DNA from 4 places in the Marinobacter sp. H13 genome. Region 4 is predicted to be linked to each of the others. Evidence: predicted binding sites of a transcription regulator. Region 4 holds the regulator's gene; each other region holds the start of a gene.
What was found. The regulator sigma-54, encoded in region 4, starts transcription at its own class of promoters, with help from an activator protein. The targets are predictions, from matches to a motif close to ANTGGCATNNANNTTGCTNT.
Positions count from the first base shown of each region.

Region 1: the regulator sigma-54 is predicted to act here: its motif matches at 4,660-4,679, upstream of AC5JQH_RS16660 (sigma 54-interacting transcriptional regulator).
Region 2: the regulator sigma-54 is predicted to act here: its motif matches at 2,726-2,745, upstream of AC5JQH_RS00690 (PEP-CTERM sorting domain-containing protein).
Region 3: the regulator sigma-54 is predicted to act here: its motif matches at 4,696-4,715, upstream of AC5JQH_RS02630 (flagellar hook-length control protein FliK).

Region 1 is NZ_JCACRU010000001.1:3,564,629-3,572,412, forward strand. Features, by position in the region: gene AC5JQH_RS16650 (thiolase family protein) at 1-1,133, shown strand, start outside; gene AC5JQH_RS16655 (sodium-dependent transporter) at 1,389-2,726, shown strand; gene AC5JQH_RS16660 (sigma 54-interacting transcriptional regulator) at 2,713-4,629, opposite strand; gene AC5JQH_RS16665 (ABC transporter substrate-binding protein) at 4,943-6,364, shown strand; gene ntrB (nitrate ABC transporter permease) at 6,367-7,194, shown strand; gene AC5JQH_RS16675 (ABC transporter ATP-binding protein) at 7,250-7,784, shown strand, end outside.
Region 2 is NZ_JCACRU010000001.1:146,289-154,072, reverse strand. Features, by position in the region: partial or broken gene AC5JQH_RS00700 (PEP-CTERM sorting domain-containing protein) at 100-186, opposite strand; gene AC5JQH_RS00695 (glycosyltransferase) at 828-1,895, opposite strand; gene AC5JQH_RS00690 (PEP-CTERM sorting domain-containing protein) at 2,073-2,672, opposite strand; gene AC5JQH_RS00685 (exosortase/archaeosortase family protein) at 2,839-4,272, opposite strand; gene AC5JQH_RS00680 (DUF4114 domain-containing protein) at 4,390-5,157, opposite strand; cyclic di-GMP riboswitch class I at 5,199-5,281, opposite strand; gene AC5JQH_RS00675 (tetratricopeptide repeat protein) at 5,474-7,784, opposite strand, start outside.
Region 3 is NZ_JCACRU010000001.1:557,102-564,885, reverse strand. Features, by position in the region: gene AC5JQH_RS02660 (flagellar assembly protein FliH) at 1-285, shown strand, start outside; gene fliI (flagellar protein export ATPase FliI) at 266-1,660, shown strand; gene fliJ (flagellar export protein FliJ) at 1,660-2,103, shown strand; gene AC5JQH_RS02645 (STAS domain-containing protein) at 2,226-2,531, shown strand; gene AC5JQH_RS02640 (PP2C family protein-serine/threonine phosphatase) at 2,556-4,313, shown strand; gene AC5JQH_RS02635 (Hpt domain-containing protein) at 4,306-4,653, shown strand; gene AC5JQH_RS02630 (flagellar hook-length control protein FliK) at 4,807-5,997, shown strand; gene AC5JQH_RS02625 (flagellar basal body-associated FliL family protein) at 6,163-6,672, shown strand; gene fliM (flagellar motor switch protein FliM) at 6,709-7,707, shown strand; gene fliN (flagellar motor switch protein FliN) at 7,700-7,784, shown strand, end outside.
Region 4 is NZ_JCACRU010000001.1:721,365-729,148, reverse strand. Features, by position in the region: gene rapZ (RNase adapter RapZ) at 1-833, opposite strand, end outside; gene ptsN (PTS IIA-like nitrogen regulatory protein PtsN) at 862-1,332, opposite strand; gene hpf (ribosome hibernation promoting factor) at 1,420-1,728, opposite strand; gene AC5JQH_RS03405 (RNA polymerase factor sigma-54) at 1,830-3,356, opposite strand; gene lptB (LPS export ABC transporter ATP-binding protein) at 3,508-4,233, opposite strand; gene lptA (lipopolysaccharide transport periplasmic protein LptA) at 4,211-4,765, opposite strand; gene lptC (LPS export ABC transporter periplasmic protein LptC) at 4,749-5,333, opposite strand; gene AC5JQH_RS03385 (KdsC family phosphatase) at 5,330-5,878, opposite strand; gene AC5JQH_RS03380 (KpsF/GutQ family sugar-phosphate isomerase) at 5,901-6,881, opposite strand; gene AC5JQH_RS03375 (ATP-binding cassette domain-containing protein) at 7,070-7,784, shown strand, end outside.

The sequences.
Region 1 (7,784 bases), 2.8 Mb from region 4:
GCGGCATGATGGGCTCCCTCAGCTCCGTGCGCTCGCCGGATCTGGGCGCTATCTCCATCAAGACCGCCATTGAACGCTCCGGCCTCCAGCCGGCGGATGTGCAGGAAGTGATCATGGGTTGCGTACTGCCCGCAGGCCTCGGCCAGGCCCCGGCGCGCCAGGCCTCCCGTGCTTCCGGCATTCCCGACAGCTCCGGCTGCACCACCATCAACAAGATGTGCGGCTCCGGCATGCAGGCCGTGATCATGGCCCACGACCAGATCAAGGCAGGCACCAATAACATCATGATCGCTGGCGGCATGGAAAACATGAGCCAGGCGCCGTACCTGCTGCCCAAGGCCCGCGCCGGCATGCGCATGGGCCATGGCCAGGTGATGGACAGCATGTTCCTGGACGGCCTGGAAGACGCCTACGAAGGCGGCCTGATGGGCGTTTTCGCCCAGCGTACAGCTGACAAATACGACATCAGCCGCCAGGCCATGGACGAATTTGCCATCGGTTCCCTGCAGAAATCCCTGGCGGCCATCGAAAACGGTTGGTTCCGCGACGAAATTGTTCCGGTAACCGTACCTGGCCGTGGCGGTGACACCGAAGTCGACACCGACGAGCAGCCGGGCAACGCAAAGCCGGAGAAAATCCCGCACCTGAAGCCGGCCTTCGCCAAAGACGGTTCCGTGACCGCGGCCAACTCCAGCTCCATCAGCGACGGCGCCTCCGCCCTTGTTCTGGCCTCCGCCGCCGAAGCCGACGCCCGTGGCCTGACACCCCAGGCCCGCATCGTGGCCCACGCCACTCATGCCCGACTGCCGGCCGAGTTCACCCTTGCGCCCATTGGTTCCATCGAGAAGGTGCTGAAGAAAGCCGGCTGGAGCGTGGACGACGTGGATCTCTTCGAGATCAACGAAGCCTTCGCCGTTGTCACCCTGGCGGCCATCAACGAACTGAAACTCCCGGCTGACAAGGTGAACGTCCACGGTGGCGCCTGTGCCCTGGGGCATCCGATCGGTTCTTCCGGTTCGCGGATTATCGTTACCCTGATCAATGCCCTGAAGCAGCGTGGCCTGAAGCGCGGTGTGGCTTCGCTGTGTATTGGTGGTGGCGAGGGGACTGCCGTTGCTATCGAGTTGATCTGATTTGGTGGAATTGTCCTCGTTGTAGCCTGCCCATTTTAGGGCGGGCTTGCGGGGTGTCCGGTGAATTTTTCTTGGAAAAAGAACTCGCTTCGCTCAGACACCTTTTTCCGGCGAAAAATCCACCGGTCACCCCGCGCCGAGATACCCCCTGAGATATCGCGAAGTTAGTGACTTTGATATCAGTCATGCGGCCCAAGCCATGATTTGCTAGCCTTAAATGCATTGAACGTCCCCGGCATTGGAGAAAGAACCCCCGTGCGAAAGAGCCACGAGTTTATTGAGGAATCCCGCAAACAGTGGAGTTCCGAGCCCGCGTTTGTGGCTTCGATGGCCGCAGCGGCTGTGGGGCTTGGGAACCTGTGGCGGTTTCCGTACATGGTGGGGGAGAACGGTGGTGGCGCTTTTGTGGTGGCCTATCTGCTGGCGCTGATTGTCGTGGTTTTGCCCATCATGATTCTGGAAGTGTCTGCAGGACGTCTTTCCAAGGGCAGTACGGTTCAGACCTACCGGCAGGTGAACCGCTTCGGGGTTGTTTACGGGTGGTTTGTGGTGCTCATCACCATGGCCATTACCAGCTATTACCTGGTGATTACCGGCTGGACCCTGGGTTATGCGGTGGATGCCGCAACAGACAATCTCCGAGTGTTTGGCGACTTTACCGCCGGGTATAACTCGCTCTGGTATTTCTTCGCGGTGACCGTGCTGGGGGCAGTCATCCTGGCCAAGGATGTGACGGCCATTGAGCTGATGTCGAAGATCCTGATGCCGGTGTTGATCATTGTGATGATCGGTCTGGTGATTTTCGCCAGCCGCACACCCGGTTGGGAGCAGACCAAGGATTTCTTTTTCCAGGTGGACTGGAGCCGGCTGGCGGACGGCAAGCTTTGGGCGTTTGCGTTCGGGCAGGCGTTCTACACGCTGGCGATTGGTCAGGGCTACCTGGTGACCTATGGCAGTTTTATCCCCCGGCAGACCCACGTGCCCCGGGCCTGTCTGATCGTTGCAGGTACCGAGACCAGTGTGGCGCTGCTGGCGGGCTGGATGATCTTTCCGTTTGTGTTCAGTCTGGGTATGGAGCCTACGGAGGGCAGTCAGTTGGCGTTTGTGACCATGCCGCGGGTGTTTGAGGATATGGCTGGCGGCTATTGGGTCGGTACGCTGTTTTTCAGCCTGTTTTTTATGGCGGCGTTCAGTTCCAGCCTGGCTGGACTGAAGGTGATGATTGCGGCGGTGTCGGAAGAGTTTCGGCTCAGCAATGGCAAGGCTGTGAGTCTTGTCACTCTTGTCATGCTGGTGCTGGGCACGGCATCCGCGCTGAGCTTTACGCCCCTGCAATGGAACATTGCGGGGGAGCCGGTGCTGGATGTGATCGACCGGGTGGCCGGCGGTAATGTGATCATCTTCTCCGGGGTGTTGGGGGCCGCCATGTTCTGCTGGTTCATTCCGCCCGAGAAGATCCGGACGGTACTGGGCACCCAGAGCCGCTGGTGGGAATGGCGTATGTACCTGGTTGGTCGCTACCTGCCGCTGGTGATGCTGATCTGGATTGTGGTGACCTATGCCTTGAGCCAGGTGGGCATCACTCCGGCCTGACCTGGAACTCCCTGGCGTCGATCTTCAGCTTTTTCAGGCGCGAGGTCAGGGTGGTGGGTTTGATGCCCAGCATGGCCGCCGCGCCGTCATCGCCGAAGACCCGGCCACTGCTCATCATGAGGGCCCGGGCCAGATTCTGCTTCTCCAGGTCCCGCAACTCCTGTTCCGTCATCAATTCGCCGCTGTAATGTCTCGCCGGGGCCACTTCTGCCGGGGTGGTTCGGGCAGCGGATTCTGGCCCTGGCAGGTCCAGATCCAGCCGACCGTCTGAGGTGATTACCTGGCGCTCGATCACGTTCTCCAGCTCCCGCACGTTGCCGGGCCAGTGGTAGGCTTTCAGGGTTTCAACGTCACGCTCTTTCAGGGCCAACTGCGGTCTGTTGAACTTCTGGCAGGCCCGGTTCAGAAACTCCTGGGCGAGGATGGGGATGTCCTCCAGGCGCCGGCGCAACGGCACCGACTCGATGGGGAACACGTTCAGGCGGAAATAGAGATCTTCCCGGAAAGTTTTCTCCTGGACTTCCGATTTCAGGTCCCGGTTGGTGGCGGCAATCACACGAACATCCACCGCCCGGGTGTTGTTTTCGCCCACACGCTCGAATTGCTGGTCCTGCAGCACCCGGAGCAGCTTGCCCTGGAGTTCAAGGGGGATTTCGCCCACTTCGTCCAGGAACAGGGTGCCGCCGTCGGCCAGTTCGAATCGGCCCACGCGATCGCTGACGGCGCCGGTGAAGGCACCTTTGATGTGGCCGAAGAACTCGCTCTCGAACAGATCCTTGGGGATGGCCGCACAGTTCACCCGAATCAGGGGCCGGTCCCGTCGGCTGCTGGACTGGTGGATGGCGCGGGCAATCAGCTCCTTGCCCGTGCCGGATTCGCCGGTGATCAGCACGTTGGCATCGGTGGGCGCCACCATACCGATCCGGCGCACGATGGCTTTGATGGCCTCGCTCTGGCCGAAGATTTCGTGGAAGTGGTACTCGGCGCTAAGTTCTTCCTGCAGATAGGCGTTCTCCATTTCCAGCCGGTGCTTGAGGGTCTCCACTTCCTCCAGCGCTTTCTGCAGTTCTTGCTGGGCTTCCTGGCGGGCGGAGATATCCCGGAAAACCACCACTGCACCCACCGGATGCCCGTTGTCCAGGATCGGTGTGCTGGTGTATTCCACCGGGAAACCGCTGCCGTCCTTGCGCCAGAACCAGTCCTCGCCAACCCGCTTCACACTGGCATCGCGGAAGGCGGCGTATATCGGGCAGTCCTTGAGCGGGTACAGGCTGCCATCGGCATGGGAGTGGTGCACCACGCGGTGCAGAACCCGACCCATGAGTTCGTCAATTCGCCACCCCAGCATGCGCTCGGCGGCAGGGTTTGCGAAGGTGCCGCGCCCCTCGGCATCCACCCCGTAGATGCCTTCCCCGACAGCATGAAGAATCAGCTGGTTTTCCCGCTCCATGTCCTTGAACAGCTCTTCCACCCGCCGCCATTCAAGCAGGCCGCCCCGGTGGTAGTGGTTGGCATCGTGGCGCTCCCGAAGGGTTCGCAGCTGGCGTCGGTCCCTCAACAACAGCAGCACATTCTGGGTTTCCGCCTCGCCGACCCTGGATGAGGAGATTTCCAGTTCCACGGTGTGGCCGTCCCGGTGCTGGAGAAAGAAATCCCGGCTCCAGCCGTGGCTGCGAAACAGGGTTTCCTCAGTGAATGCAATCAGTTGGGGCCGCTGGTCGGTGAACAGGTGGGTGCATGGCGTTCCGACGAGAGATTGCCGGTCGGTGCCGATCATCCGGCCCATGGCACTGTTGGCGGACAGAATCAGATCCCGGCCCGCGTCTACCAGCAGGGCCGCTTCTGGTAGGTGGTCAATCCAGCTGCCGGTTATTTCAGGGTGAATGATGGCTTCGGTATTCATGGCGATTTCCTGAGTCAGTCCCCGAAGGAGGAAACAAACCCTGTGCCAACTACGAAAAATCGCAGTCCTGGCTACGAAAAATCGTGAAATACGAAATGTCGTAGCTCTCCTGTTTTCAGGCTTCGCATGCCTAATGATTTAAAAACAATGGGTTAAAAAAATAGCCGGACTTGGCACAAACCCTGCGATAGCTCTCTCAGAACGCGGAGCCGACCCGACCATTTTCAGCCTCGGGCCCGAGCCGCACCTTTGTTGCACCGTGAGAGTGCAGAAATAACCCAAAACTTAGGTCCCAAACCCAGGAGAGTGCGCCATGACCACGAAAAGCCTTGGAAACCCGTTTGACGGTGACAAGTCCCTGATTCACGCAAAGACCTGCGGCTGCCCGGAGTGCAAACCCGGCGACAGCACCCCGTCCATTTCCCTCGATCTCAAGCCCTCTGCCGGCCAGCAGGCAGTTGCTGACGAGCATCTGGATTCAGAAGCGATGATGGATCGCGCCATCGAGGGCGCGGTGGTGCGCTCGGTGTTTGGTCACAACGAACACAGCCGGCGTGCCTTCATGAAAATGATGGGCGCTGGTACCGCAGCGGCGGTTCTGGGCAGCGTGTTCCCGATGGAGAAGGCGAAGGCCGCGGTAAAGGAATCCCTGGGCAAGCTTGAGAAGACCAAGCTGAACGTTGGCTTTGTACCGATCACCTGTGCCACGCCCATCATCATGGCTCACCCCATGGGCTTTTATGAGCGCTATGGCCTGGATGTGACCGTTACCAAGACCGCAGGTTGGGCGGTGGCCCGGGACAAGTCCCTGGCTGGCGAATACGACGCCTCACATATGCTTACTCCCATGCCCCTGGCGATGACCATGGGCGCGGGCTCCACACCGGAGCCGTTCATCATGCCGGCCGTTGAGAACATCAATGGCCAGGCCATCGTGCTGCACGTCGACCACAAGGACAAGCGCGACCCGAAACAGTGGAAAGGCTTCAAGTTTGGCGTGCCGTTCGAGTACTCCATGCACAACTTCCTGCTGCGTTACTACCTGGCCGAGAACGGTATCGACCCGGACAAAGATGTGCAGATCCGTGTGGTCCCGCCACCCGAGATGGTTGCCAACCTCCGCGCCGGTAACCTGGATGGCTACTTGTCACCGGATCCGTTCAACCAGCGTGCTGTTTGGGAGAAGGTGGGCTTCATCCACATGCTGACCAAGGACATCTGGGAAGGCCACCCGTGCTGCGCCTTTGCCTGCAGCAAGCAGTTCGCGACCCAGAACCCGAACACCTACGGCGCCCTGTTGCGCGCCATCATCGACGCGACGCAGTACTCCAACAATCCGGATAACCGTAAGGAAATCTCCGAAGCCATCGCGCCAAAGAACTATCTGAACCAGCCGGTTCCGGTGATTCAGCAGGTGCTGACCGGCTACTACGCCGATGGCCTTGGCGAGGTAAAAGACGTGCCGGACCGCATCGACTTCGACCCGTTCCCGTGGCACTCCATGGGCGTGTGGATCCTCACCCAGATGAAGCGCTGGGGTTATATCGAGGGTGATGTGGACTACAAAGGCATTGCCGAGCAGGTCTACCTGGCGAGCGAGACCGGCAAGATCATGGAAGAACTGGGTTACACCGCTCCGGACAAGACCTACAAGACCCACACCATCATGGGCAAGACGTTCGATTCTGATCGTGCCGAAGAATACGCACGCAGCTTCGACATCGGGAGGGTGTAACCATGGCTTCCCTGAACGTCCGGGCAGCACTGCTGTCGGTGTCGTTCCTGATTCTGGCCCTGGGGCTCTGGGAAATGGCAACCCAGCCCCCGGAGGCCCAGACAGGACTGACCGAATACGAAATGCTGATGGGTGGTGTGGAGCAGGAATCCCGGGTGCCGCCACCCTCGGCGGTGATCAAGCTGGCCTGGGCGGAGTTGTCCGATCCGTTCTATGACGCCGGCGCCAACGACAAGGGCATCGGCATCCAGCTGGCCTATTCGGTGTACCGGGTATTGACCGGCTACCTGGCGGCCATGGCCATTGCGCTGCCCGTCGGGTTCCTGATCGGCATGTCGCCGCTGATGTACAAGGCCCTGAACCCTTACATCCAGGTGCTGCGGCCAATTTCGCCGCTGGCCTGGATGCCCCTGGCCCTGTTCATCATCCAGGACTCCGATGCCTCAGCGATCTTTGTGATCTTCATCTGCTCGATCTGGCCAATGCTTCTGAACACCGCCTTTGGTGTGGCGAACGTGAGGCAGGACTGGGTCAACGTGGCCCGCACCCACGAACTCGGCCCACTGCGCACCGCCATTACGGTGATCCTGCCGGCCGCAGCACCCACCATTCTGACCGGCATGCGGATCTCGATTGGCATTGCCTGGCTGGTCATCGTGGCCGCGGAAATGCTCGTGGGCGGCACCGGCATTGGCTACTACGTTTGGAACGAATGGAACAACCTGGATCTGGCCAGTGTGATCTTCTCCATCCTGATGATCGGGGTGGTGGGCATGCTGCTCGACCTGGCCCTGGGCAAGGCCCAGAAACTGGTGGAATACAAAGAATGAGCGGTCCGGCACCGGTTTCCGGTGCCGGCCTCAACCCTCCGAATGGAGACCTGTTATGAGTAAATCATTCCTGGAAGTAGATGGCCTGTCCAAAGTCTATCCGGACGGCCAGGGCGGTGAGCTGACCGTCTTCGAGGATATCCGCTTTGCCCTGGAGAAAGGTGAGTTTGTTTGCATCATCGGCCACTCCGGTTGCGGCAAATCCACCATCCTGAACGTGTTGGCAGGCCTGGACGAAGCCAGCGCCGGCAACGTGGTGATGAACGGCAAGGAAATCAAAGGCCCAGGCCTTGAGCGCGGGGTTGTGTTCCAGAACTACAGCCTGCTGCCCTGGAAAACCACCCTGAACAACATCGTCTTCGCCGTGCGCGCCCGCTGGCCGGAGTGGTCCAAGGAAAAGGTGAAAGAGCACAGCGAACGCTACCTGAAGATGGTGGGCCTGGACCACGCCCTGAACCGCAAGCCGTCCCAGCTGTCCGGCGGTATGCGTCAGCGGGTGAGTATCGCCCGGGCCTTCGCCACCCAGCCGGAACTCCTGCTGCTGGACGAGCCTTTCGGCGCGCTGGATGCGCTCACCCGGGGTGTGATTC
Region 2 (7,784 bases), 580 kb from region 4:
ACAGAACTTTTGAGACTTTAGAGCAGGGGTTTTTAAGCTGGGTGGCTGACAGGCCAGTTACTTCGGGCAACCGGCCTGCTTGATCAAAAAAGGAACTGCTTACGATGCATTTTTTCTTCTCGCAAAACCCAGGCCGGCCAAGCCGAGACCAAGCAACGTCAGGGAAGCGGGCTCAGGCACGTTGACTGGTGCTGAGAAGTTTGAAATTTTTGTTACAGCTGAACCAAAGATTGAGTCTGTCGCTCTGGCGCGAAACCCGAATACGTCACCGGTGGTTACGGCAAATGTTGCAGTGCCAGACTGAGTGGAATAACTCCCATTTTGTGTAAGTTGCGTAAATGACCCATTCAGTAGCCATCCAAAAGGATCATAAGAAGAGCCCCAGGAGTCATATGTTTTATACAACCAATCGAAAGTTACTAAACCATCCCCTAACGCACTGATCGTGAAATCTGTGTCGGATGCGCCGCCGCCCGAGTTACTGCTGATCTGAAGGATTGATGAGGGGGCGCCTGTGGTATCGATTGCTCCACCATTCAGCGATTGGTTCCAATTCGAAACGTCATACCCGCCTGTAAAATCGTTGATCAACCCTGCGTTAACAGAACTTGCAAAAAACACAAGAGACAAACAAAGAAAGATATTTTTCATTACTTTATTCCTTATTACTGAGATGGGCTTCATTGCACGGCTATGGCCATACAAGACATGTGCCAAGTCAGTAACCTTTTGTTTTAAATTGATAAATACGGGAGGACGTAATGAAAAATAAGAAAGCGTAAAATTTCCCGACGTATATTGTAAGCTTTGCTTTACGAAATGCCGAATCATTCGTAGCAGTGTTCGTACTGTTCCACCATCTGTTTGGCCGAAAATCGTTCCTCAAAACGCCTTCTAGCGTGTTGCGACATTCTGGAAAGTGCGTCTGGGTTTTGCAGCAGTTCCTGGATCGTCCCGGTAAATGTGGGAAGGTCGTCACTCTCAACCAGTGTTCCTGTTTCGCCATCTGCGACGATTTCGGGAGTTCCGCCAACACGAGTGGCGACTGTCGGAATTCCCAGGCTCATGGCTTCCAGAAGTGTCATGGATGTGCCTTCGGTAAAAGAGGGCAGCAGGAATATATCCATCTGGCTCAGGTAGTCGGCGGGTTTTGATTGAAAGCCTGTAAAAATAACTGACTCCCCCAGGTTTAATTCAGCTGCAAGCTTTTCCAGGTTGTCGCGTTCCGGGCCGTCGCCCACCAGGAGCAGCCTTACAGGGACGTCTTGATCGAGCAGAGTTCGCGTCGCCTTCAGCATCAGTGCCTGGTTTTTCACCGCGTCCAGTCGGGCAACGGTACCAATAACCGTTTCTTCTGCTTTTATTCCCAACTGATCTTTCAATGCAGAGCGTTTTTTCTCGGTAACTTCTAGTGGTGCAATGCCGTTATAGATCACGCTGATTCTGTCTCTGGGGAAGTATTCGTATTCCACCAGAGCGTCGCGCGTCGCGGAGGAGATTGCGACAAGTTTGTGGGAGGTGCGGGCTATGAAAGGATTGATGAACCTTGCTTTTTTTCGGTGGTGGTCCGGATGAAAGCGACCGTGCTCTGTGAAGACCACCTTTGCTCCCGTGCCCCAGTGCGCAAACCAGCCATAGGCGTAAGGTGAGTATTGGTGGCAATGGACAATATCGAATTTCCCGGATTTGATCAGATGCCTCAGCCAGAGAATGGTCTTTAGATCAAAGCCGGAGGCTCGTTGGCGCGCGTGGTGTTTTATACCGCACTCGGTTTCCAGTGCCTGGCCAATATCGCCAACTTCCCCATCAATACAGGCAATTTCGTTGTGGAACCGGTCTTTGTCCAGGTTGGTGACTAATTGCCGGATGACTTGTTCGGTGCCGCCGAAGCCCATGTTGAAGGTGACATGGAGAATGCGAACGGGTGTTTTCGTTATTTCCATGGGGTAGGAGCCGATAATTTTGGGGTCGTGAGGCCTGAGTATATCGGGTTCTTGTTCACACAGTGAATGATGTCTGGAACAAAGAAAAGCCAGCTATCTAGCTGGCTTTCGTTGGTAACTGGGCTGAAATCAGGAGAGCTTTTTGCGGCGAACTGCCACAAGGCTCAGAATGCCCAGGCCAAACAGGGCCAGAGTACCCGGTTCTGGCACGAGCGATACGTTGTCCAGCATGATGCCAATGTTGTCGCCACCGCGATGTTCGAAAATGAGCTTGCTGGTGGTCTGGCTGGTCAGGGTGATATCGCGCACGATGGTCTGCCAGGGATCGTTTGCAGACAAAGTGAAAGTTTCGCTCAGGAACCCGTCCAGACCAACGACTACGGAGTCGCTGGTGCTGTTTCTTTGATTACCGGAAATATCAAAGCTCAGCGTGTAGGTGCCTGGGTCCAGTGTCAGCGAAATGCTTTCGAGAGTGCCGGCGTTTCGATTGGAGCCATCCAGGTCCACACACTTACCAGTGCCACCGGCACAGGTAAGGCCCCATTTATTCGGGGTGGAAATAAGATCGACAGTGCCATCGGTGACGTCCCAATTCTGGAAGTCATCATAGTTCGTTTGCGATCCGCCGTTCGGAAGCTCCGAGTCAAAATCGTCTTGAAAAATTACGCCTGCGTTGACAGACAGACTGAAAAGTGTGGCGGAGAGGAGTGCGGCTAACCGTTTATACATCATATTGGTACTTCCCAAATTAAACCAATGCGTTAATGCAGCCTACGTTTTAATCAGCAGGATTGGTGCCAATAATTAAGCATTTGATTTAATGAGCTTTTATCGTTGGTAGGTTAGGAGAGTGTAAAGAAAGTCGACGGGAATTCTGATCCATGTGTCAATTAATTTACAGCTGGGCTTCCACCATGGTTTTGGTGCGCTCGAGTCGGGATAATTCGTCACTGCAATCCCTGTCTTTGCAGGGCACCTGAATGGTAACGAGAGCGAACCGGCTCTCACCGGACAGAGTGGCGGGGATCTGAAGAAGTTTGGCCTGGCGGTAGTTCAGGCTAGTTCTGCTTCCCACCTGATACCACTGGGCCATAATGACACGGTCCCGGGTGAGGATGTTTCGATAGAGCAAAACGCCCGGTGCAAGTCGCTCTTCTATTTGCCAGGAGGACTTGTCGAACATCTGCGGCAGGTAGGGCACAAGTTTTTCGTCGGATTTGGTTTTCTGGCTTTGGGCCAGAGATACCCAGCTATTCCTGGTGCTTAGAATCGTTTGGTCGAGCGCCGAAGGCAGGCTGATTGGCAATGGCAGCTCAGCGCTTGCCTGCCTTGGCTGGAAGCCTTCGAGTTGCAGTGTCCATGGTGATTCGTCGTAGGCACTGGTTTGTGCAAGCGTCAGTGCAGCCGGGCCCACGATTACTGCAACGATTATCGCCGACATGGCGACTTTGGTGATGTTCAGCCTAGTGGTTGTCGGCTGGTGGTTGGCCTTGTTTCTTTTACGAACGGGTGAAAAGTAAAGAGCCGGCAGAATGAAAGCCCCGAAAACAATCCAGCCCATGGTTTCGTGGTCGGTGAGCAGCTCGCTCTGCATGTTGGTCTCATAGGCGACAAACACCAGAATGGTAATCCGAACCCAGTTTGCAACCAATCCGATCAGCATGGCTACGATGACGGTGATCAACCAGCCTTTCCAGCGGTAATCATTGAGAATGGAGGTCATCATGGCCAGAAGGATGGAAATGGCAAAGTAGCGAATGCCGGAGCATCCATCGGCAATCAGGAGTCGCCCGTAGGGCAGTGTGATGCTGTTGCCCTCAATAAGCGCGGTCATCCCGAATAATCGGACCCAACTGCCCACAACAACACTGGCCAGTGATACCAGCGGCGGCACCAGGTCTGCCCAGAAGGGCAGTGAGAGTGACAGTAGGGCAACGTAGGGCAGAAAGCTAAGCGCTTTTTTCAAACCCAGCAATGTCCAGGAGACGGCCATTACACCTGCTGGCAGCATCAGGTAGGCGAGGGTATCAATACGCACCAACTCAAGCAGGAGCCACACGAGAGTAACCCCAATTAGCGCGATACCGCCGAGCAGGTGGTATGGTTTCAAGAGCAAGCCGCTTGTACCGCCTGCGGGCCTGGGCGGATGAATCATTAGCATGCCCAGGAAAATGACGGCGGTGGCAAGGCCATGAGCCAAAACCTGCTCGAACTCGAGCCAAATGGTGCCAAGCCTAAACCAGGTTGGATAGAAAAGTACGACGGCAACTGCTGAAACAACCAGAAAGGGGAGGGAATTGGGGAGGTTGTCGAATGTCTTCCTTAACATCATTTTTCCGCCGGACTACTTGGTCTTTGGAAGAATACCGTGATTGCTACTCCGGTAAAAGACAAATCAAAGCACGAAAAAAGCCAGCCGAAGCTGGCTTTTGGCACCCTATCGAAATCAGGCTCTCTGACGACGACGGGCTGCACCGAGGCCTGCAAGGCCGAGGCCGAGGAGGGCCAGGGTGCCCGGCTCTGGAACAGGGATTACAGATTCGACCATTACTACCAAGTCATTGAAGTCTTGATCGCCTCCAAGTACATCTTCCCAACCTAAGACAAACTCATTGTCTGTCCAGAGGCCTTCATCAAAGCCCTGTATTTGGATAGTGTCGGTATTGGTGCCCTGATAGGCAACCATCTGGTCGGCACCGTTCGTATTCAATGAGCTATCAGAATAAAAGACTGGGCCGTTGGCTGTGCCAAGGTAATAGCCGAAAACTCCGCTGCCGAAGTCAACATTTGAGTCAGCACCATTAATCCCAACAGAACCATCACTCAAGATGGCTACAGTTTTTTGGCTGTTAAAGCCCTGATTGAAGGAATCAGCGCCCGAAAAGATTTCCACGTAATTCATCGGGTTAAGGCGATCATAAATGCCGAACGTATTCGTGCCAGACTGACCAGCGATTTCCATAATGAATGTCGTTACACTGCCGCCAGTGGCGGTAATGTCCCAATAGCTATCCAATCCGTCATCCAACTGATCTGCATTTACGTCTACAGATGAGGCGCCTGGGGTTGGGCTTGGGGCGATTGTGATGTTATCGAGGACGCTCTGGAGCCCTGTACCTGCACCATCAGCGCCATCATTATTTACTACAACTGCACCAGCCGAAGCTGTCCAGGCGGACAAAGCAACTGCAGCAGCAATGAGTTTAAGTTTCATGGGTATTCTCCGGTTGTTTAGCTCTAAGTCCTTGTAGTGTGCTTTGCAACCAGGCTGTCTCTTATTGTTCTAGAGATCCTTGGCTTTCCGTCCCATCCTCGCGAATGGTTTGGCTTCCGACCGGGTACTACCCCGATCCTCACCCTAGAACAAGCGAGAAGCGTGCCATTAATCTATAGTTCTGAAATCCTTGAAAAAAATCCCGGTATTTAAATAAGGGCTGTAAAAAAATTCGACATTGAAACGAAGAAGGCCGGAGATACGGTAGTCTCCGGCCTCACTGTCTGGCTTGATTTGCGGGCTTTGTCGATCTTCTTTACATGGCCTGCTTAACGGTTTCGAGGTGAGCGCGGATTTCAGCGTTATCCGGAGCGAGAGCCACGGCCCTTTCAATCACTTCTTTCGCTTCGGCATGTTTGCCCGCGAGGTGCAGGATCCAGCCATAGGTATCCAGTACGGCCGCATTGTCGGGGGCAAGGTCCCGGGCGCGACCAGCCAGTTCCATGGCACGGGCAGAGTCATCTTCGCGCAACAGCCAGGCCAGGTTGTTCAGGGCAGCAATGTTGTTGGGTTGGCGGGAAATAACCTGCTCATAGTGGTTGGCGGCCACAATTTCCTGCTTGTTGGCCATCAGCCAATCTGCTCTAGCCATGTGGGCGGTACTGCTGTTTGGCGCAACACTGAGCCAACTGTCCGTCAGTTCGTCCTCTGCCTCGGGCGCTTCTGTTTTTGCCAGGCCAAGAAGAGAGGGCATCAGGCCGACATCCTGTGATGTCTGCCATTGCTCAAGAAGGTAGTTGAAGGCCGGCTTGTTACCTTCTTTTTGCCTGAGCAGTGCTGCACGCGAAAGAACCACGGGTCGCTCCGTGCCAAACGTGTCTTCAACGGCATCCAATGCATTCAGCGCCTCGTTCAATTTGCCTTCCATCTGGTAAATACCCACGGGGAGAAGCGCGTATCCCAGGTTTTCCGGCTCTAGGGCGATGGCTTCGGCGGCTTTTGCGCGGGCAGTGGCGTAATCCTCGTTGGCTGCTGCTGTCTGGGCCTCGGCTCGCAACAGTTGTCCGGTCGCACGGTTGACGGCCTCGGAGTCGGAGGTCTGCCATTCATCGAGCAGTGCCCGTGCCTCGGCCAGCCTGCCCTGGCGAATGTTGATCAGGGCCGCCAGGGTGTCGGCATTCATTTGGAGCTCGGGATGTTCCTTGCCAACGTTACCAAGCCATTGTTGAACCTCCTCTGGTGAATGGTTCTGGGCGTAGACCTGTCCGGCTCGCTGGAGCGGTTGAATCGCATCGGGCGTTATCTTTGCGGCATCTATAAACGTCCGCACAGCATCTGCCGGCTGACCTGTCTGGTTATAGAGCATAGCCAGGGCAACCTTCGGAGCTTGTAGCTGAGGGCTTTCCTTAACCAGGGTTTCCAGTCTGGTTTTGGCAGCCTCGGTATTGCCCAGTTGGGCATCTGCCATGCTTGCGAGCAATACGGCTGAAGGTTGGTCACCGTAACCATTCAGTAGTGAATCACGGATTTCCGTTGCTTCTTCGGTTTCGCCTTGCTGGATGAGCAGGTTTAGGTAGGTGGCGGTGGTATTCCACTCGGATGGATTTGAGGTGAATGCCATCCTTAGCTGGCCCAGGGCCTGCTCGGGTTGATCATTGCGAATGTGGTATTGAGCAAGGGCCAGCCTGAGCCGAACACGGTTCGGCTCGTTGCTGATGGCCTTGCTCAGGCTGGCGACGCCGGCGTCCTGGTACTCAGGCAGGCTGAGGGCGAGGATTCCGTGCATTGCCAGCAGTTCGTTATCGTTAGGGCGCGCCTTTATAGCGCGGTCGAGAGTTTTTAACGCTTCTTCCCTGTCACCGGCATCAATCTGAGCCATGGTGGCGGCGCGTATGTACTGGGTAGGCGTGGTTTCCGGATCGAGGTTTTCCGTTAGTAGGCGGGTGCCTTCGTCCAGTTCGCCGGTTCCTGCAGATAAAGCCCCAAGCATCAGGGCGACTTGTTCGTTGTCTGGATCAAGCTTGAGCATATCTCGCAGGATGGTTTTGGCCTCGTCAATGTTGCCATCTTTGATGGCTGCGATGGCTGCTTCGCCCTGTTCTCGGGCTCCGGTATTGAGGTTTTCTGCAAGAATCCGGTTGTACACCTGGGCTTCCGTGATCCTGCCTTGTTCGGTGAGTACTCGGGAAAGGGAAGAGAGAATGTCCCGGCGGATGGGCAGGAACACATCGGAAGTGGGCAGCACCCCTACAGCATCAGTTAGGGTCGCAGACGCTGCTTCGAGCTGGTTCTCACGATATTGCGCAACGCCTTTCCAATAGAGCACTTCTGGCTCCTGTCCGTTGCGATTTGTCCACTCTTCAAGCGCCTGAATGGCCTGTGAAGACTGATTGAGGTCTAGGTGGCTCCTGGCCACCCCAACGATTGCGTTGATGTTTGCGGCGTTGCTGGCTGTCAGGTTCTGAAAAAGTGCCAGCGCCTCAGTTTTTTCGCCGGCCAGCCTAAGGGCTTCTGCGCGAATCAGCGATGCCTGCAGCTGGGCTTCCGGCGAATCTGCTGAAAAGGCTTCCAGGGTTTCCAGGGCCGAGAGTTGCTTGCCCTGCTCCACATAGGCCCGCGCGAGTGGC
Region 3 (7,784 bases), 160 kb from region 4:
GTCATTGAAGACGCCAGTATTCTGCCCGGTGGCTGTAAGGTGGAAACCCGCCACAGCCTGGTGGATTTCACAGTTGAGAAACGTTTCCAGCGGGCCGTGCAGAGCATGCTGGACCAGCAGATGAGCGACAGTGAGGGCGGAGAAACCGAGGAACTGGACTCCATGATGGAAGACTTGACCGGTTTCCATCGGGACGTGCTGGATTCCCCGGAGACCGGGGATTCCTCAGACGATCCGAAGCCGGCGCAAAATACAGGTGACGGTGATGACCTCGAGCCTCGCTGATCGCCTCAACCGCTTTCAGGAGTTTCTGGGAAGCGAGCCCGAGCCTGAACTTTCCGGCCGACTGACCCGCATGGTGGGCCTTACCCTCGAATGTGTCGGCTGCCCCATGGTGGTCGGTGACCGCTGTGTCATTTTTGGCCAGAACACCGGTAATGTTGAGGCGGAAGTGGTGGGCTTTGAGGACGACCGGGTGTATCTGATGCCCCTGACAGCAATCGAGGGGCTCAAGCCCGGTGCCAGGGTTGTGCCTCTGTCTGCCGCAAGCCGGGTGCCGGTTGGCCCCCAGCTGCTTGGCCGGGTGGTCGATGGCAGTGGCGAGCCCCTGGACGGAAAAGGCCCCTTGCAGGCCGAAGCCCGCGTGGCGCTCACCGGCGATATTATCAACCCGCTGAACCGCGCCCCGGTGCGGCAGTCGATGGATGTGGGTATACGGGCGATCAATGCGTTGATGACCGTCGGCCAGGGGCAGCGCCTGGGTCTGTTTGCCGGCAGTGGCGTGGGCAAGAGTATGTTGCTGGGCATGATGACCCGCTTTACCGATGCCGACATCACCGTGGTGGGCCTGATTGGTGAGCGGGGCCGCGAGGTAAAGGAGTTTATCGAAGACATCCTGGGCGAAGAGGGCCTTTCCCGCTCGGTGGTGGTGGCCGCGCCCGCGGACGATTCGCCACTGATGCGGTTGCGCGCCGCCATGCTGACCACCCGGATTGCCGAGTATTACCGGGATCAGGGCAAACGCGTGCTCCTGTTGATGGATTCCCTGACCCGTTACGCCCAGGCCCAGCGGGAAATTGCCCTGGCCGTGGGTGAGCCGCCGGCGACCAAAGGCTACCCGCCCTCGGTATTTGCCAAACTGCCCCAGTTGGTGGAGCGAACCGGCAATGGTCGCCCCGGAGGTGGTTCTATCACGGCGTTCTACACCGTACTGACCGAAGGCGATGACCAGCAGGATCCGATTGCAGACGCTGCCCGGGCGATTCTGGATGGCCACATCGTACTCTCCCGCCGGCTTGCCGAAGAGGGACACTACCCCGCCATTGATGTGGAAGCGTCGATCAGCCGGGTGATGCCGCAGGTAACCGAGACCGAACATTTTTCCAGGGCCCAGCGATTCAAGCAGGTGTACTCACGGTACCAGCAGGCCCGGGATCTGATCTCTGTCGGCGCTTACGTGAAGGGTTCCGATCCCGAGACCGATTTTGCCATCACTCACATCGGTAATATGCGCCAGTTCCTGCAGCAGGGCCTGAATGAGAGTGCACCACTGAAGGAAAGTGTTGACCAGTTGCTGGCGGTGGTGCCAGAGCGTCGATCCCCCGATCGGCGTAAGTCGGCCGTGCCGAATCCGGCAGCTGGCGGCGGAGGTGATGCCTGATGCTGCGTTCCCGGCGTCTGGAAGTGGTTCTTTCCCTGGAGGAGCGCAAGGAGCAGGAAGCCCTGGAGCGAATGGGAGAGGCCAGGAAGCTGGCGGAGCAGCAGCGCGAACAGGTCCAGAACCTGAATCGCTACCAGCAGGAGTACCGGGATCAGATTCGCAACAGCCAACAGGGGATTGTGCAGGTGTCCAGGCTCCAGGCGTGGCAGGCCTTTATTGCGCAACTGGATCAGGTAATCCGGCAGCAACAGACGCAGCTGGAGCAGGCGGAAAAGGTCTTCGAGGCGCGCAAAAAGGAATGGCAGCACGCCTGGGAGCGCCGGCGTGGCATGGAAAAATACATAGAAACCTGCCGCCAGCAGGAGCAGAGGGAGCAGGATCTCCGGGAACAGAAGCTTTCGGATGAGGCCGCGGGGCGGGCTTTTAACCAACGTCGACGCTGAATCTTGCTCCGCATCAAGCAAATACAGATGCAAAATCAGACCACTCAGCTATCCTTACCGGATGTAGGGCTGGTAGTACACGCCGGTCAAATGCTGCTCTTGATAGCCCGGGAGGTTTTGGAATGCCGATCCAGACGCGCCGCGATGATGACGGTCAGACTCTTGTTATCAGGATAGAGGGGCGTTTCGACTTCAGCACCCATCAGGCGTTCCGTGATGCTTACGAGCACGGTGATCCGCACATCCGGAATTACATTGTGGATCTGTCTGACACCACCTACCTCGATAGCTCGGCGCTGGGAATGCTGTTGTTACTCCGTGATTATGCCGGAGGTGACAGTGCCGGAATCGTCATCGAAAACTGCAATAACGATGTCCGTCGTATCCTTTCAATCTCCAATTTCGAGCAACTTTTCAATATCCGCTGATGCTCGCGGACTGCCGGAGTACTCATGGATGATTCCGTTGCAGAACATAGCCGTCCCCTGAGAATACTGATCGCTGACGATTCAGACAGCGATCGCCTGATCCTCAAAACACTGCTGAAGCGACTGGGGCACGAAGTCCTTGATGTGGCAAACGGACTGGACGCGGTCTCTGTTTTCCAGCGGGAGGCGCCGGATCTGGTGCTGCTGGACGCCCTGATGCCGGTCATGGATGGCATGGAAGCGGCCCGTCAGATCAAGCTCCTGGCTGGCGAACGGCTGGTCCCCCTGATTTTCCTGACCTCCCTGTCTGAAGCCGGTGCCCTGGCCCGATGTCTGGAGGCCGGTGGCGATGACTTCCTGGGAAAGCCCTATAACCGGATCATCATTGAAGCCAAGATCAAGGCTTTCAACCGAATGCGATTGATGCACCGGGCCCTCTCGGATCAGCGGGATCTCATTCGTGAGCGCAACCGACAACTTACCGAAGAGCAGGAAATCGCCAAACGGGTCTTCGATAACGTGGCTCATTCCGGCTGCCTGGATGCCTCCAATATTCGTTATCACGCTTCGCCCCTGTCCATTTTCAATGGTGATGTGTTGTTTGCCTCGCCCCGGCCGGCGGGCGGGATGCTGATCTTCATGGGGGATTTCACCGGCCATGGTCTGCCGGCTGCCATCGGCGCCATGCCTGTAGCCGAGATCTTCTACGGCATGGCCAATAAGGGTTTTAACGGCCAGGACGTGTTGCGCGAGATCAACCAGAAACTCAAACGGATTCTGCCGACGGGCATGTTCTGCTGTGGCGCCATGATTGAGGCGGATTTCAAACTTAATCAGTTGCAGATCTGGAACGGCGGTCTGCCGGATGGCTGGCTGATCCGGACCACCGGAGAACTCCTGGCATTGCCATCGCGGCATCTTCCCCTCGGTATCCTTGCACCAGATCAGTTCAATGCCGATTTCGAGAGGGTTGGTGCCGCCCCTGGCGACAGAGTGCTGATGATGACCGACGGCTTTCTGGAATCTGCCGACAGCGCCGGCAACGTGTTCGGTGAGCAGGGCGTTACCGGCACGCTTGACCGGCTGGACGATGGGGACCATCCGTTCGATGCCATGATGTCCGCGGTTCACCGGTTCACCGGCAACTTTGAGGATGGCGATGACCTGACGCTCTGTTGTCTGGAAATGATGGACGAGGCGGGGCTGGCTACCCTGCCAGATCGTGCCGCACCGTCTGCTCTTGCCGGGCCGGCGGAATGGCGCTGCAGCTATGAAATCCGGGAAAGGACCCTCGGAGAGTTCAGTCCCCTGCCTCTGTTGCTTCATATCTGTATGGAGGTGCCGGGTCTTCGACGGAAGAGCGGCGAAATCTATACCCTGCTGGCGGAACTCTACAACAACGCGCTGGAGCACGGTGTTCTGGAACTCCCGTCAGAATGGAAGCACTCACCGGAGGGCTTTGGCCGCTACTACGCGGAGCGCAATCGGCGCCTGGCCAACGTGGAGGGTCACTACATCCGGTTCACACTGCACCATTCCCTGAAACCGGATGGAGGTCGGCTTCGTGTTATCTGTGAGGACAGCGGCCAAGGGTTTGATTTTCACAATCATCCCAGCGTGGCCCCCGGTAATTCCCCAACCATGAGCGGGCGCTATGCAGGGCGGGGCCTGCTGCTGTTGAAACGTCTGGCGGAGACCATCAGGTTTCATGAACAGGGCAATCATGTTGAAATTGTCTACGATTGGCAGTTCGCCCGTACAGCGGAGAATCGAGATGACTGATAAACCACACCTGGACGAGGAGGCACTGGCTGAGCTTCGAGACGTCATGGAGGACGAATTCGAAGTGCTGATACAGACCTATGTTGCAGATTCCCGCGACAGGATTCGGGGATTGCAAGAAGCCCTGAGGGCTGACGATAGTGACGCCTTTGCCAAGACGGCCCATAGCTTCAAGGGCAGTTGTATCAATATTGGCGCCCCACGACTTGGCGATCTCTGCCTGAGGGCGGAAATCGCAGGAAAGGAATCCCGGCTGGACGATGCCTCGGGATTACTGGATGACATCGCCCGGGAATTCGAACAGGTAATCGCAGGCCTGGATGGCTTGATGGTGGGGTGAATCAGGTCTATTCAGGCCGTTTGTCAGGCGAAGCAGGTGTGCGCTGGCATCACAATTGCTTTGTCCTTCGCATTGAGTGGATTAACCGCCCATGCACCGGCCAGGTCCGGCAAGGTGAGGGCGACAATGCGATAAAAGCGGCAAGAGGTTGCCATGGCCCAGATGGTTCTTCCCCAAACCCCCGCGCCCGGGACGCAACAAGATCCCGGCCCGTCAAAATCCGGAGCCAGCCGAGATCCGGCTGACAGGAAAAGCGATTTCGACTCTGTCTCCCAGGCTGAGCAAAAGCGGCTCGATCGCCAGAGGGCGGATCGGAACGCTGAGGCCAGATCTGCCGATGAATCCCGGGCGACCCAGGACACTTCTTCAGAGACGAAAACGGAAGCAAACGCGAACGCTGATCCAAAGGGTGGCGAAAAAGCCGACGCTGCCACGGATGCTGAATCACGGGACGCGGACTGGGCCGCTGTAGCAGGTGATGGCAAATCAGAGCCGACGGCGCTTCCCCTTACCTTTGTCGAGTTGCAGTCCTGGCTGAATCCAAAAGCCGGAGGTGCCGGTGAGTCCGCCATGTCAGCTACAATGCCGGGAGTCGGCGTCAATGCAGCCAACGGTGTTTCGGGCCAAGCGAATTCCGTTGCCGGATTGTTCAGTGGCCTTCTCACAGGGGCCTCGGGTCAGAAAGCTCAGTCCGGATCCGGCGGTGTTTCCGGCGATGCGACACTGACAGATGTCATGAAGGCCTCAGTGCTCACCGACTCCGGCCGCAATGCGGATTCCGGCTCGTTGATCAATTCTGGCCGCTTCCAGTCCGCCATGGATCTGGTGTCCCAGCAAGCGGCCAATAATGCCAATGGGGCAGCAAAACTGACGGCCGAGAACGCTGCGCCATTACGAGGTTATGCTACGTCCATTGATGTGCCGGTAGGCCATGCAGAGTGGGGCGACAAACTGGTGGGCAAGCTCAGCTGGCTGACTGCCCGTAACATGTCGGTTGCCGAAATCCACCTGACACCACCGGACATGGGCCCCATGGAGGTCAAGGTCCGGGTGCAGAACGAGCAGGCGAGTATTACGGTCCATTCGGCCAATCCCGTGGTCCGTGACCAGCTTGAACTGCATTCCCACCGGCTCAGGGATATGCTGGGTGAGCAGGGAATGTCGTTGGCAGGCTTCGATGTTTCCGATTCGCCTCGCCAGCAGACCGGCGAGCAGGGCACCGGAAACGATAATGGCTCCGGTGGCGGTTCGGCATCGCTGGTCGCTGGCGATCAGGACGATGAAGGCATCAGCTCCGGCAGCCTTGATCTCAGCTGGAAAGGCGAAGTAGACATCTTCGCCTGATACCCTTCGATATTCTCTTCCAATCTCCTTTGCCCATCCTTCCCGGCAACGCTAAACTGCTGTTCTGAACGGGAAGGTTGGGTGTTCTGGCCCGCCCTTTGCATCCAATCCTGAAAAGTCGCGGAAAATTGCTCCCCGTGACGGATTTCTGGCAAAGCGAACATTATGGCTGAAAATAACGAATCTGAAGCGGCTCCTGCCAAGAAGGGAAAACTGAAACTGATCATCATGCTGGTTGTGGTGGTGATCCTGGCCATTGTGCTGTCTGTGGTGGGTACCCTGTGGTTCCTGGGCGGCGGTCTTCCGGGCATGGGGGAGGAAGAGGGTGACGCAACCGAGGTTGCAGAGGAAACCTTTATTCCCAGCAGCTACTACCAGATGGAAAAAGCCATCGTTACCACGGTTCAGGCTGAGGGTCGCCAACGCTACGCCCAGGCTTATCTGGCGCTGGAGTCCACCGATCCACAGGCGCTTGAAGCTGCCAAGCTGCACATGCCTCTCATTCGAAGCCAGCTGGTGACAGTCCTTGGTAGCAGTAACTTCAACGAGCTGCAGACGCCCGAGGGCCGCAGTGGCCTGGCCGAGCGGATGCTGACCACGGTGAATCAGGTTCTGGAGCAGGAAGGCGAGCCCGCCATCAAACGGGTGTTATTCAGAAATTTTGTCGTGCAATAGCGCACGGGCCAAGGTACTTCACGGGCAGGACTACGTATGCAGGACTTGTTGTCACAGGATGAAATCGATGCCCTCCTCCACGGGGTGGATGACGGTGACATTGATACCTATGAAGAGACTGACGATACCGGCATAAAGAACTACGACCTTGCCAGTCAGGACCGCATCGTTCGGGGCCGGATGCCGACCCTGGAGATGATCAACGAGCGCTTTGCCCGTTACACCCGGATCAGCCTGTTCAACCTGATGCGTCGCAACGCCGATGTCTCCACCGGAGGCGTCCAGATCATGAAATTCGGCGAGTATATCCACACCCTGTACGTGCCCACCAGCCTGAACCTGTGCAAAGTCCGCCCGTTGCGCGGCACTTCGCTGTTCGTGCTGGATGCCAAGCTGGTCTTCAAACTGGTGGACAACTTCTTCGGTGGGGAGGGGCGGCACGCCAAGATCGAGGGTCGCGAGTTCACCCCGACCGAGACCCGCATCGTGCAGATGGTTCTGGATCAGGTGTTCCACGATATGAAGGAAGCCTGGCACGCGGTCCTCAAGGTGGATTTCGAGTACCTGAGCTCAGAAGTGAACCCGGCCATGGCCAACATCGTCAGCCCCAGTGAGGTGGTCGTGGTCAGCACCTTCCACATTGAACTCGACGGCGGCGGCGGTGAGCTGCATTTTGCCTTGCCCTATTCCATGATCGAGCCCATCCGCGACGTGCTCGATGCCGGGGTTCAGAGTGATATTGACGATGTTGATGAGCGCTGGGTGAACGCGCTCCAGGAAGACATCAAAGAGGTCAACGTTCCGATCAACACGACGGTCTGTCGCCGTCGGATCTCGTTGCGGGACATCGCCAAGATGAAAGCCGGTGACATTATCCCGGTGGAGGTGCCCGAGCATTTGACGGTCACCGCCAACGACATCCCCGTTTACAAGGCAACTCTGGGGACCCGTGACGGGAAACTGGCACTGCGGATTCATGAGCGGGCATCAAGGCCCAAGGTAAAGAAACAATTGAAGGTGGGACGCAATGGCTGACGACGACAAGAAAGACGAGCAGGAGCTCAGCGAAGACGAAAAGCTGGCTGCCGAGTGGGAAGCCGCCATGGAAGAGT
Region 4 (7,784 bases):
ACATTGCTGTACCGTTGCCGGAAGTACTCACCCAACTGCTCGCACACATACACCGACCGGTGCTGGCCGCCGGTACAGCCAATGGAAATGGTCATATAGCTGCGGTTACTGTCTGCAAAGGAGGGCAGCCAGGTATCCAGAAATGATTTCAGGTCCTCGATCATCTTCCGGCTTGCCGGTTCTTTTTCCAGAAACTCGATAACCGGCTGATCCGTCCCGACATACTTGCGGAGGCTGGTATCCCAGTAGGGGTTGGGCAGGCAGCGGACATCGAAAACGTAGTCGGAATCCAGCGGCACGCCGTGTTTGAAGCCGAATGACTGAAACAGGAGAGCCAGTTCCTGATCTTTTCGACCGACCACGCGCTGCTTGACCATGTCCCGCAGCTCGTACATGGACATGCCGGTGGTATTTACGTAAAGATCGGAAAGCTTGGAGAGGGGCTCCAGCAGTTTCTTCTCGCTGGTAATGGCTTCCCGGAGAGAGGTCCTGTCGTCACTCAACGGATGCTTTCTGCGGGTGGCGTGAAAACGCTGCAGAAGCGACTGCTCGTCGGCGTCCAGGAAGATGATTTCAACGGTAACCCCGGTTTCCTGGAGGCGCCGGTAGATCTCCTCGAAATTGGCCAGCTCGCCGGAAAGGTTCCGCGCATCGATACTGACGGCCATCTTGCCCAGTCGACCAGGCCTGGTCTGGCTGGCGGCTTCCCGTGTGAGGGGGAAGAGCAGGCCAATAGGAAGATTGTCGATGCAATAAAACCCGAGGTCCTCCAGCACATGAAGTGCGGTACTCTTGCCCGAACCGGACCTGCCACTGACGATAATCAGCTTCATGACCACCTTACCTCCACTGCAGTGAATATCAGCCGCCTGAGGCGGTCATGCGCTGGTACAGCGTGCTGGCGTCCTCGGATTGCCGGAGGCGATCACAGAACGACCGCTCATTGAACTTTTCAGCCAGTTGGCTGAGCAGCTCCAGGTGTTCGCTCGTTGCTTCCTTCGGGACGATCAGGGCGAAAATCAGATCCACCGGCTGATTGTCGATAGCATCGAATTCGACGCTTTCTTCCAGCGTCATCAGCACGCCCACCACGTGATCAAGTCCTTCCAGACGGCAGTGGGGAATGGCGATTCCCTGGCCAATGCCGGTGCTGCCCAGGCGCTCGCGGGAAATCAGGTTGTTGAAGAGCTGGGTCTCGCTGAGCGTGTTGTCCTGATGGTTTATCTGCTCGGCAATAAACTCCAGGGCCCGTTTCTTGCTGGACGCAGCTACCCTGCAGAGGGTGAGCTCCGGAGCAAGAATGTTCTCTATGGTCAGGGATGTGTCGCTCATGGATCGACTGCGTTTCCGTTAAAAAAAAGGCTGCGACACGTTACTCATGTCGCAGCTCGATTAGATGAATTGCATGAAAACAGTCAGTTAGCGAGAGCCGTTTCCGTGCATCCGGTCTACATTCTTTTCCTTGTGCTTGAGGATCTGACGGTCAAGCTTGTCGATCAGGGCATCGATGGCTGCGTACATATCCTCATTTTCTGCCTTTGCGTGAATCTCACCACCAACCACATGCAACGTGGCTTCCGCAATCTGGCGCACCTTTTCCACTTCCAGGGTCACCTGGCAGTTACTGATGTGGTCAAAGTGACGCTCGAGCTTCTCGAACTTCTCTGAAACATAATCCTTCAGTGCGGGAGTCAGTTCTACGTGATGGCCTGAAATATTGAGTTGCATAGGCGTCTCCTGTTGTCATCGTGCCGGCTCCCGGGAGCCGGTCTGGGTGCTGGCGCATTATGCGCCGGCGAATACGGTGTTGCGTCCCGGCCCCCGGGTATTCAGACCAGCCGCTTGCGCTCGTTGGACGGCGGAATGTGCATGGCCTCCCGGTACTTGGCAACGGTGCGTCGCGCAACCTTGATACCCTGTTCCCCTAGCATGGCTGCAATTTTGCTGTCGCTCAACGGCTTTTTGGGCGTTTCCGCCGCAATCAGCTTCTTGATCATCGCGCGTATGGCCGTGGAGGAGCATTCTCCACCCTCGTCAGTGCTGACATGGCTGGAGAAGAAGTACTTCAGCTCGAAAATGCCACGGGGGGTATGCATGTATTTCTGGGTGGTTACCCGTGAAATGGTCGATTCATGCATCTCTACCGCCTGGGCGATGTCTGAAAGAATCAACGGTTTCATGGCTTCTTCACCGTGATCCAGGAATCCCTGCTGGTGCTCGACAATACGGGTCGCGACTTTCAGCAAGGTCTCATTGCGGCTCTGCAGGCTCTTGATGAACCACTTGGCCTCCTGCAACTGGTCGCGCAGGTAGGTGTTGTCTGCGCTGCTGTCCGCACGCCTTATAAGTGAAGCATAGCTGGCATTGACCCGGATGCGCGGTGCAATTTCAGGATTCAGCTCAACACGCCAGCGGCCATTGTGTTTGCGAACGATCACGTCCGGAATCACATAATCGGGTTCGGCCCGGTCAATGACATCGCCCGGCCGCGGATTCAGGCCGGTGATCAGCGCCAGGACATCCCGCAACTGGTCTTCTTTCAGGCGGCTGCGGCGCAGCAACTGGGCGTAATCGCGGTTGCCCAGCAGGTTGATGTAATGGGTAATTACAAGGCGTGCCTGGGCCAGCCAGGGTGTTTCCGGCGGCAGCTGGTTGAGCTGGATCAGCAGGCATTCCTGTAGGTCCCGGGCAAACACGCCGGGCGGATCAAAGTGTTGCAGGCGGTGAAGCACGGCTTCCACTTCATCCAGTTCAAGGGGGTCTTCATCGTTCTCATCCAGCAGTCCGGCGTGGATTTCCTCCAGCGGGCTGGTGATATAGCCCCGTTCGTCCACTGCATCCATCAGGGCATGGGCAATGGCCTGGTCCCGTTCACTGAGGGGCGTCAGATTGAGCTGCCATTCCAGGTGATCCTGAAGCGTTTCGGTCGGGGAATTACGGGTTTCGAAATCGTGATCGTTTTCGTCGTCGTTGCGGGCTGCCGGCGCTGGTGCGGACTGGTAGATGTCGTCCCAGGCGGTATCAACCGGCAGATCGTCCGGAATGTTGTCAGGAATCTCGTTCTCCGAGGACCAGTCCGGGCCGTTCTCGGATTCATCCCAGTCGCTGGCCGGTTCCGGGGCAGCTTCAGCGGCGGACTCGGTGGCGTTGGCCTCGCGCTCGTCGTTTTCGCTGGCTGCGTCGGTCTGGTCATCGTCCTCGGAGGTCTCCAGCATGGGGTTGGATTCCAGTGCCTGCTGGATTTCCTGCTGGAGGTCGAGAGTGGAGAGCTGGAGAAGCCGGATCGCCTGTTGCAGCTGGGGCGTCATGGTCAGGCTCTGACCCAGCTTTAACTGTAAGGAGGCTTTCATAACCATGGTTCAGGATCCGTCACTCATCAGCGCTTTGTGTCATAGGTCTTGAAAAAATCTTTATATGCCGGTTACTTGCCGCGGTTTTTCTTTACCCTAGCAAGTTCTTTGCCGAGTTTACTTGCTACAGATCATCAAAACAATGAGCCATTCACTGTCATAGCCTGAATTCGTCCCCGAGGTAGACTTCCTTGACCTGTTGATTGGCCAGGATCGCATCGGCATTGCCGGAGGCGATGATGTGCCCGCCGGAAACAATGTACGCGTTCTCGCAGATATCGAGAGTCTCGCGCACGTTATGGTCGGTGATCAGCACGCCAATCCCTTTGTCCCGCAGATGCCGGATAATGTGTTTGATGTCGCTGACGGATATAGGGTCAACGCCGGCGAAGGGCTCATCCAGCAGGATGAAAGCCGGCTCCATGGCCAGGGCCCGGGCAATTTCCACCCGTCGCCGCTCACCACCGGACAGGGCCATACCAACGCTGTCCCGGATATGGGTGATGTGGAATTCCTCCAGCAGCTCCTCGAGCTTTTTCTGCCGGTCTGCCTTGCTCAGGCCCTGCCGCGTCTCGAGGATCGCCATGATGTTGTCGCGCACAGACAGTTTGCGGAAAACCGAGGCTTCCTGTGGCAGGTAGCCGATGCCCTGGCGGGCCCGACCGTGCATCGGCAGCGGCGTAATATCCCGGCTGTCGATCGTTATCCGCCCGTGATCGGCAGGAACCAGCCCAACGATCATATAGAAGCAGGTGGTTTTCCCGGCACCGTTGGGACCAAGCAGCCCGACAATTTCCCCACTGCGGATTTCCAGGGAAACGTCGATCACCACTTTTTTCTGTTTGTAACTCTTTGCCAGGTTACTGGCTCTCAGAACTGCCATCGGATCCCTGTCTGTCTGTACTGCGTGGCTGAATCACCATCTCTACCCGGCCGCTGCCCTCGCCGGTGTCTGCGCCGCCCTCAGCGGTGACAACCCGGCCGACGGTATCATAATGAATGACATCACCCCGGAACAGGTTGCCATTCTGCTCGATGACTGCTTCCCGTTCAAAGGTCAGCTGGCTGTCGGTGGCAGACCAGGTAATGTTCAGGGCACGGGCATCGGTTTCGCCTTCCCCCTCGCGCGCCGGTTGACGGTATATAGCGGGCGTACCAGAGGCTTCGATCCGGCTCAGGCCGTCCTCGGTCCGGTACAGGACGACCCGCTCGGCAGTCAGGCGGGTATTGCCCTGCTCAAGTTCCACAGCGCCGGTGTAGGTGGCAATGCCCTGGCCGTCATCCAGGCGGGCGGTATCTGCGGTGACCTTGATAGGAGTGTCAGAATCAAGGTCAAATGCAGCCGCCGGGCCGATCATCACGACCGTTAGCAGGGCAGCCATCAGGCGCCGGTATCGGTTAGTTTCCGGTTTCATAGAGTCCTTCCACCTGGGAGTTCAGTTCCAGAATTCGTTCGTCTATCCACGCTTTCATGCCCGTGGCCCGGGTTATGCCGGTAACATCACGTATTTCTACGGGTGCGTCTGTATAGACCATGCCCCGGTCGTTATCCAGGGTCAGGCTTGATGTTGTCAGGGTGGCCTCCCGTTCGCCAATTGTGCGCTGAACCCGGACATTGTCCGTCAGGTACACCAGATTCTGGTTTTGCAGCAGGCTGCCATTGTCGGCCTCGACAATCCACGGCAGGGCCTCCTGGTCCCCGTACAGCTCGGCCCGGGGAGATTCCATGGTGGCCAGGTTGCCTTCCTCGAACTGCTCAATGCGGGGGCTGGAAAACCGGATCTTGAGATTGCCCGCTTCATCGAAGGAGGTGTACTGACCATTCACCACGAAACCGTCTGGTTCGGCGTCTCCCCGTAGGGCCGCTGCCTCGTCATCAATCACAGGGGGTTCATCGCTGCGCCAGAGCAGGAATACGGCTGCCACCACGGTAGCAGCCAGTGCCAGTGCTCGCAGCCAGGGTCTGTCCAGCAGCCAGTTCATGCCTCGGGCTCCAGATAGGGGGCAAGTGCTGCGTCAAGCCTGCCATGGGCCGTCAGCAGCAAGTCGCAGGCTTCGCGGACCGCCCCTTCGCCGCCCCGGGCAATGGTGCAGTAGTCGGCATGCTGCTGCACCAGCCAGTAACCGTTGGGCACGGTGATGCCCAGTCCGGCGAACCTCAGTGCCGGGAGATCTGGCAGATCGTCCCCCATGTATGCGATGGCCTCGGGGCTGATATCCATGGTGCTGACCAGTTCCTGAAGGGCTACCTTCTTGTCCTCTCGCCCCTGCATCAGGTGGGGAATGCCAAGATCCCGCATGCGCTTCTCGGTCAGGGGGGACTTTCGTCCGGTGATCACGGCCACGGTAATCCCGGCTGCCATCAGTTGTTTCAAACCCAGGCCATCCAGAATGTTAAAAGCCTTGAGCTCATCACCAGTGGCGCTGAAATAAAGTTTACCGTCGCTCATGATGCCGTCGACATCCAGTGCGATCAGGCGGATCTTTACGGCCTTTGCCAACAGCGAATCCGGCCATTGGTGCTTCATATCAAACAGCTCCTCATAGCCCCTAGATAACGCCGGCACGCAGCAGGTCGTGCATATTGATGGCGCCAATCAGACCACCCTGGTCGTCGGTAACGGGGAGGGCGTTGATCTTCATCTCCTCCATTATGTTCAGCGCTTCCGCCGCCAGATGATCGGCCTGGATCGTTTTACCATGCCGGGTCATGACCTCGTTGATGGGCGTATTGTGAATGTCCACCGATCGATCCAGAGTCCGTCGAAGGTCACCGTCCGTAAATATTCCGGTAAGAGTGCCTTTATCATTGACGACGGTGGTCATACCGAGACCCTTTCGGGACATCTCAAGAAGAGCACCGCTCAAGGGGGTATCCTCGTTGACGACTGGAATCTGATCACCGCTGTGCATGATGTCGGAGACCCTGAGCAGCAGCCGACGCCCGAGGCTGCCGCCGGGGTGAGAGATAGCGAAATCCTCGGCACTGAACCCCCGGGCCTCAAGGAGTGCAACGGCGAGGGCATCGCCCATCACCAGGGTGGCCGTTGTGGAGGAGGTGGGCGCCAAACCCAGTGGGCAGGCTTCCACCATAACGCTGACGTCCAGATTGGCGACGGCTTCCCGGGCCAGTGTGGAGCTGGCATTGCCGGTCATGCTGATCAGCGGAGCGCCCATGCGTTTGATCAACGGCAGAATGGTGACCACCTCGCTGGTGTTGCCGCTGTTGGAAATGGCGATGACCACATCCTGGGAGGTGATCATACCCATGTCACCGTGGCTTGCCTCGCCCGGGTGCACGAAAAACGATGGCGTTCCAGTGCTGGCCAGGGTGGCGGCAATTTTGTTGCCAATGTGGCCGGATTTTCCCATGCCGGTCACAACCACGCGGCCCTTGCAGTTCATGATAACTTCGCAGGCCCGCGTGAACTGGTCGTCGATTCGGCCTTCAAGGGCATCAATGGCGTCGCGCTCAATGCGGATGGCGCGGATGGCAGAAGATCGGAAATCGCTGGGAGTCTGTTCGGTCATCGGGCTTTGGGCCTGGCTGTCGGGACGTTGTAAATGTTGGGCAGAGTATACCATTTTCACCCGGCAACGATGCCCGGTTACCGAAAGTTCAGTCAAACTGATCATTGCTATCAGTACATTTTGGGCACTTTGGATTGAACTTGCGCGCTCCTTGGCATAATGTAGCCCCTCTTTGAAAGGTAAGGACTATGAATTCACCGGCTTACATATCGCTCAAGGACGTCGTGTTCTCCCGCTCAGGGCGCCGTATCTTCGACGGTGTCAGCCTGGACATCCCCCGCGGAAAAATCACCGCCATCATGGGGCCCAGCGGAACCGGGAAAACCACGCTGCTTCGCCTTATTGGCGGCCAGCTCAGGCCGGATTCGGGCAGTGTTGTGGTGGACGGCCATGAAGTGCCGAAGCTCAAGCGCAAAGCCCTCTACAGCCTTCGGGAAAAGATGGGCATGCTGTTCCAGAGTGGGGCGCTGTTCACCGATCTGAGCGTGTTCGAGAACGTGGCCTTCCCGTTGCGGGTGCACACAAAGCTGCCGGAAGACATGATTCGTGATGTCGTGCTAATGAAGCTTGAAGCCGTCGGATTGCGAGGCGCACGCCAACTGATGCCGTCGGAACTGTCCGGAGGTATGACCCGCCGGGTTGCTCTTGCCCGAAGTATTGCCCTGGATCCCGAGCTGATCATGTACGACGAGCCGTTCGCCGGCCAGGACCCGATTGCCATGGGCGTTCTGGTAAAGCTGATCCGCGATCTGAACAGCTCCATGGGGCTGACCAGCGTTCTGGTTTCCCACGATGTGCCCGAATCCCTGAGCATTTGCCATTACGCCTGCATCATCTCGGACGGCAAGGTGATCGGGGAGGGCACGCCTGAAGAGCTCCGGGCGCATCCTTCCGGGAAGGTCC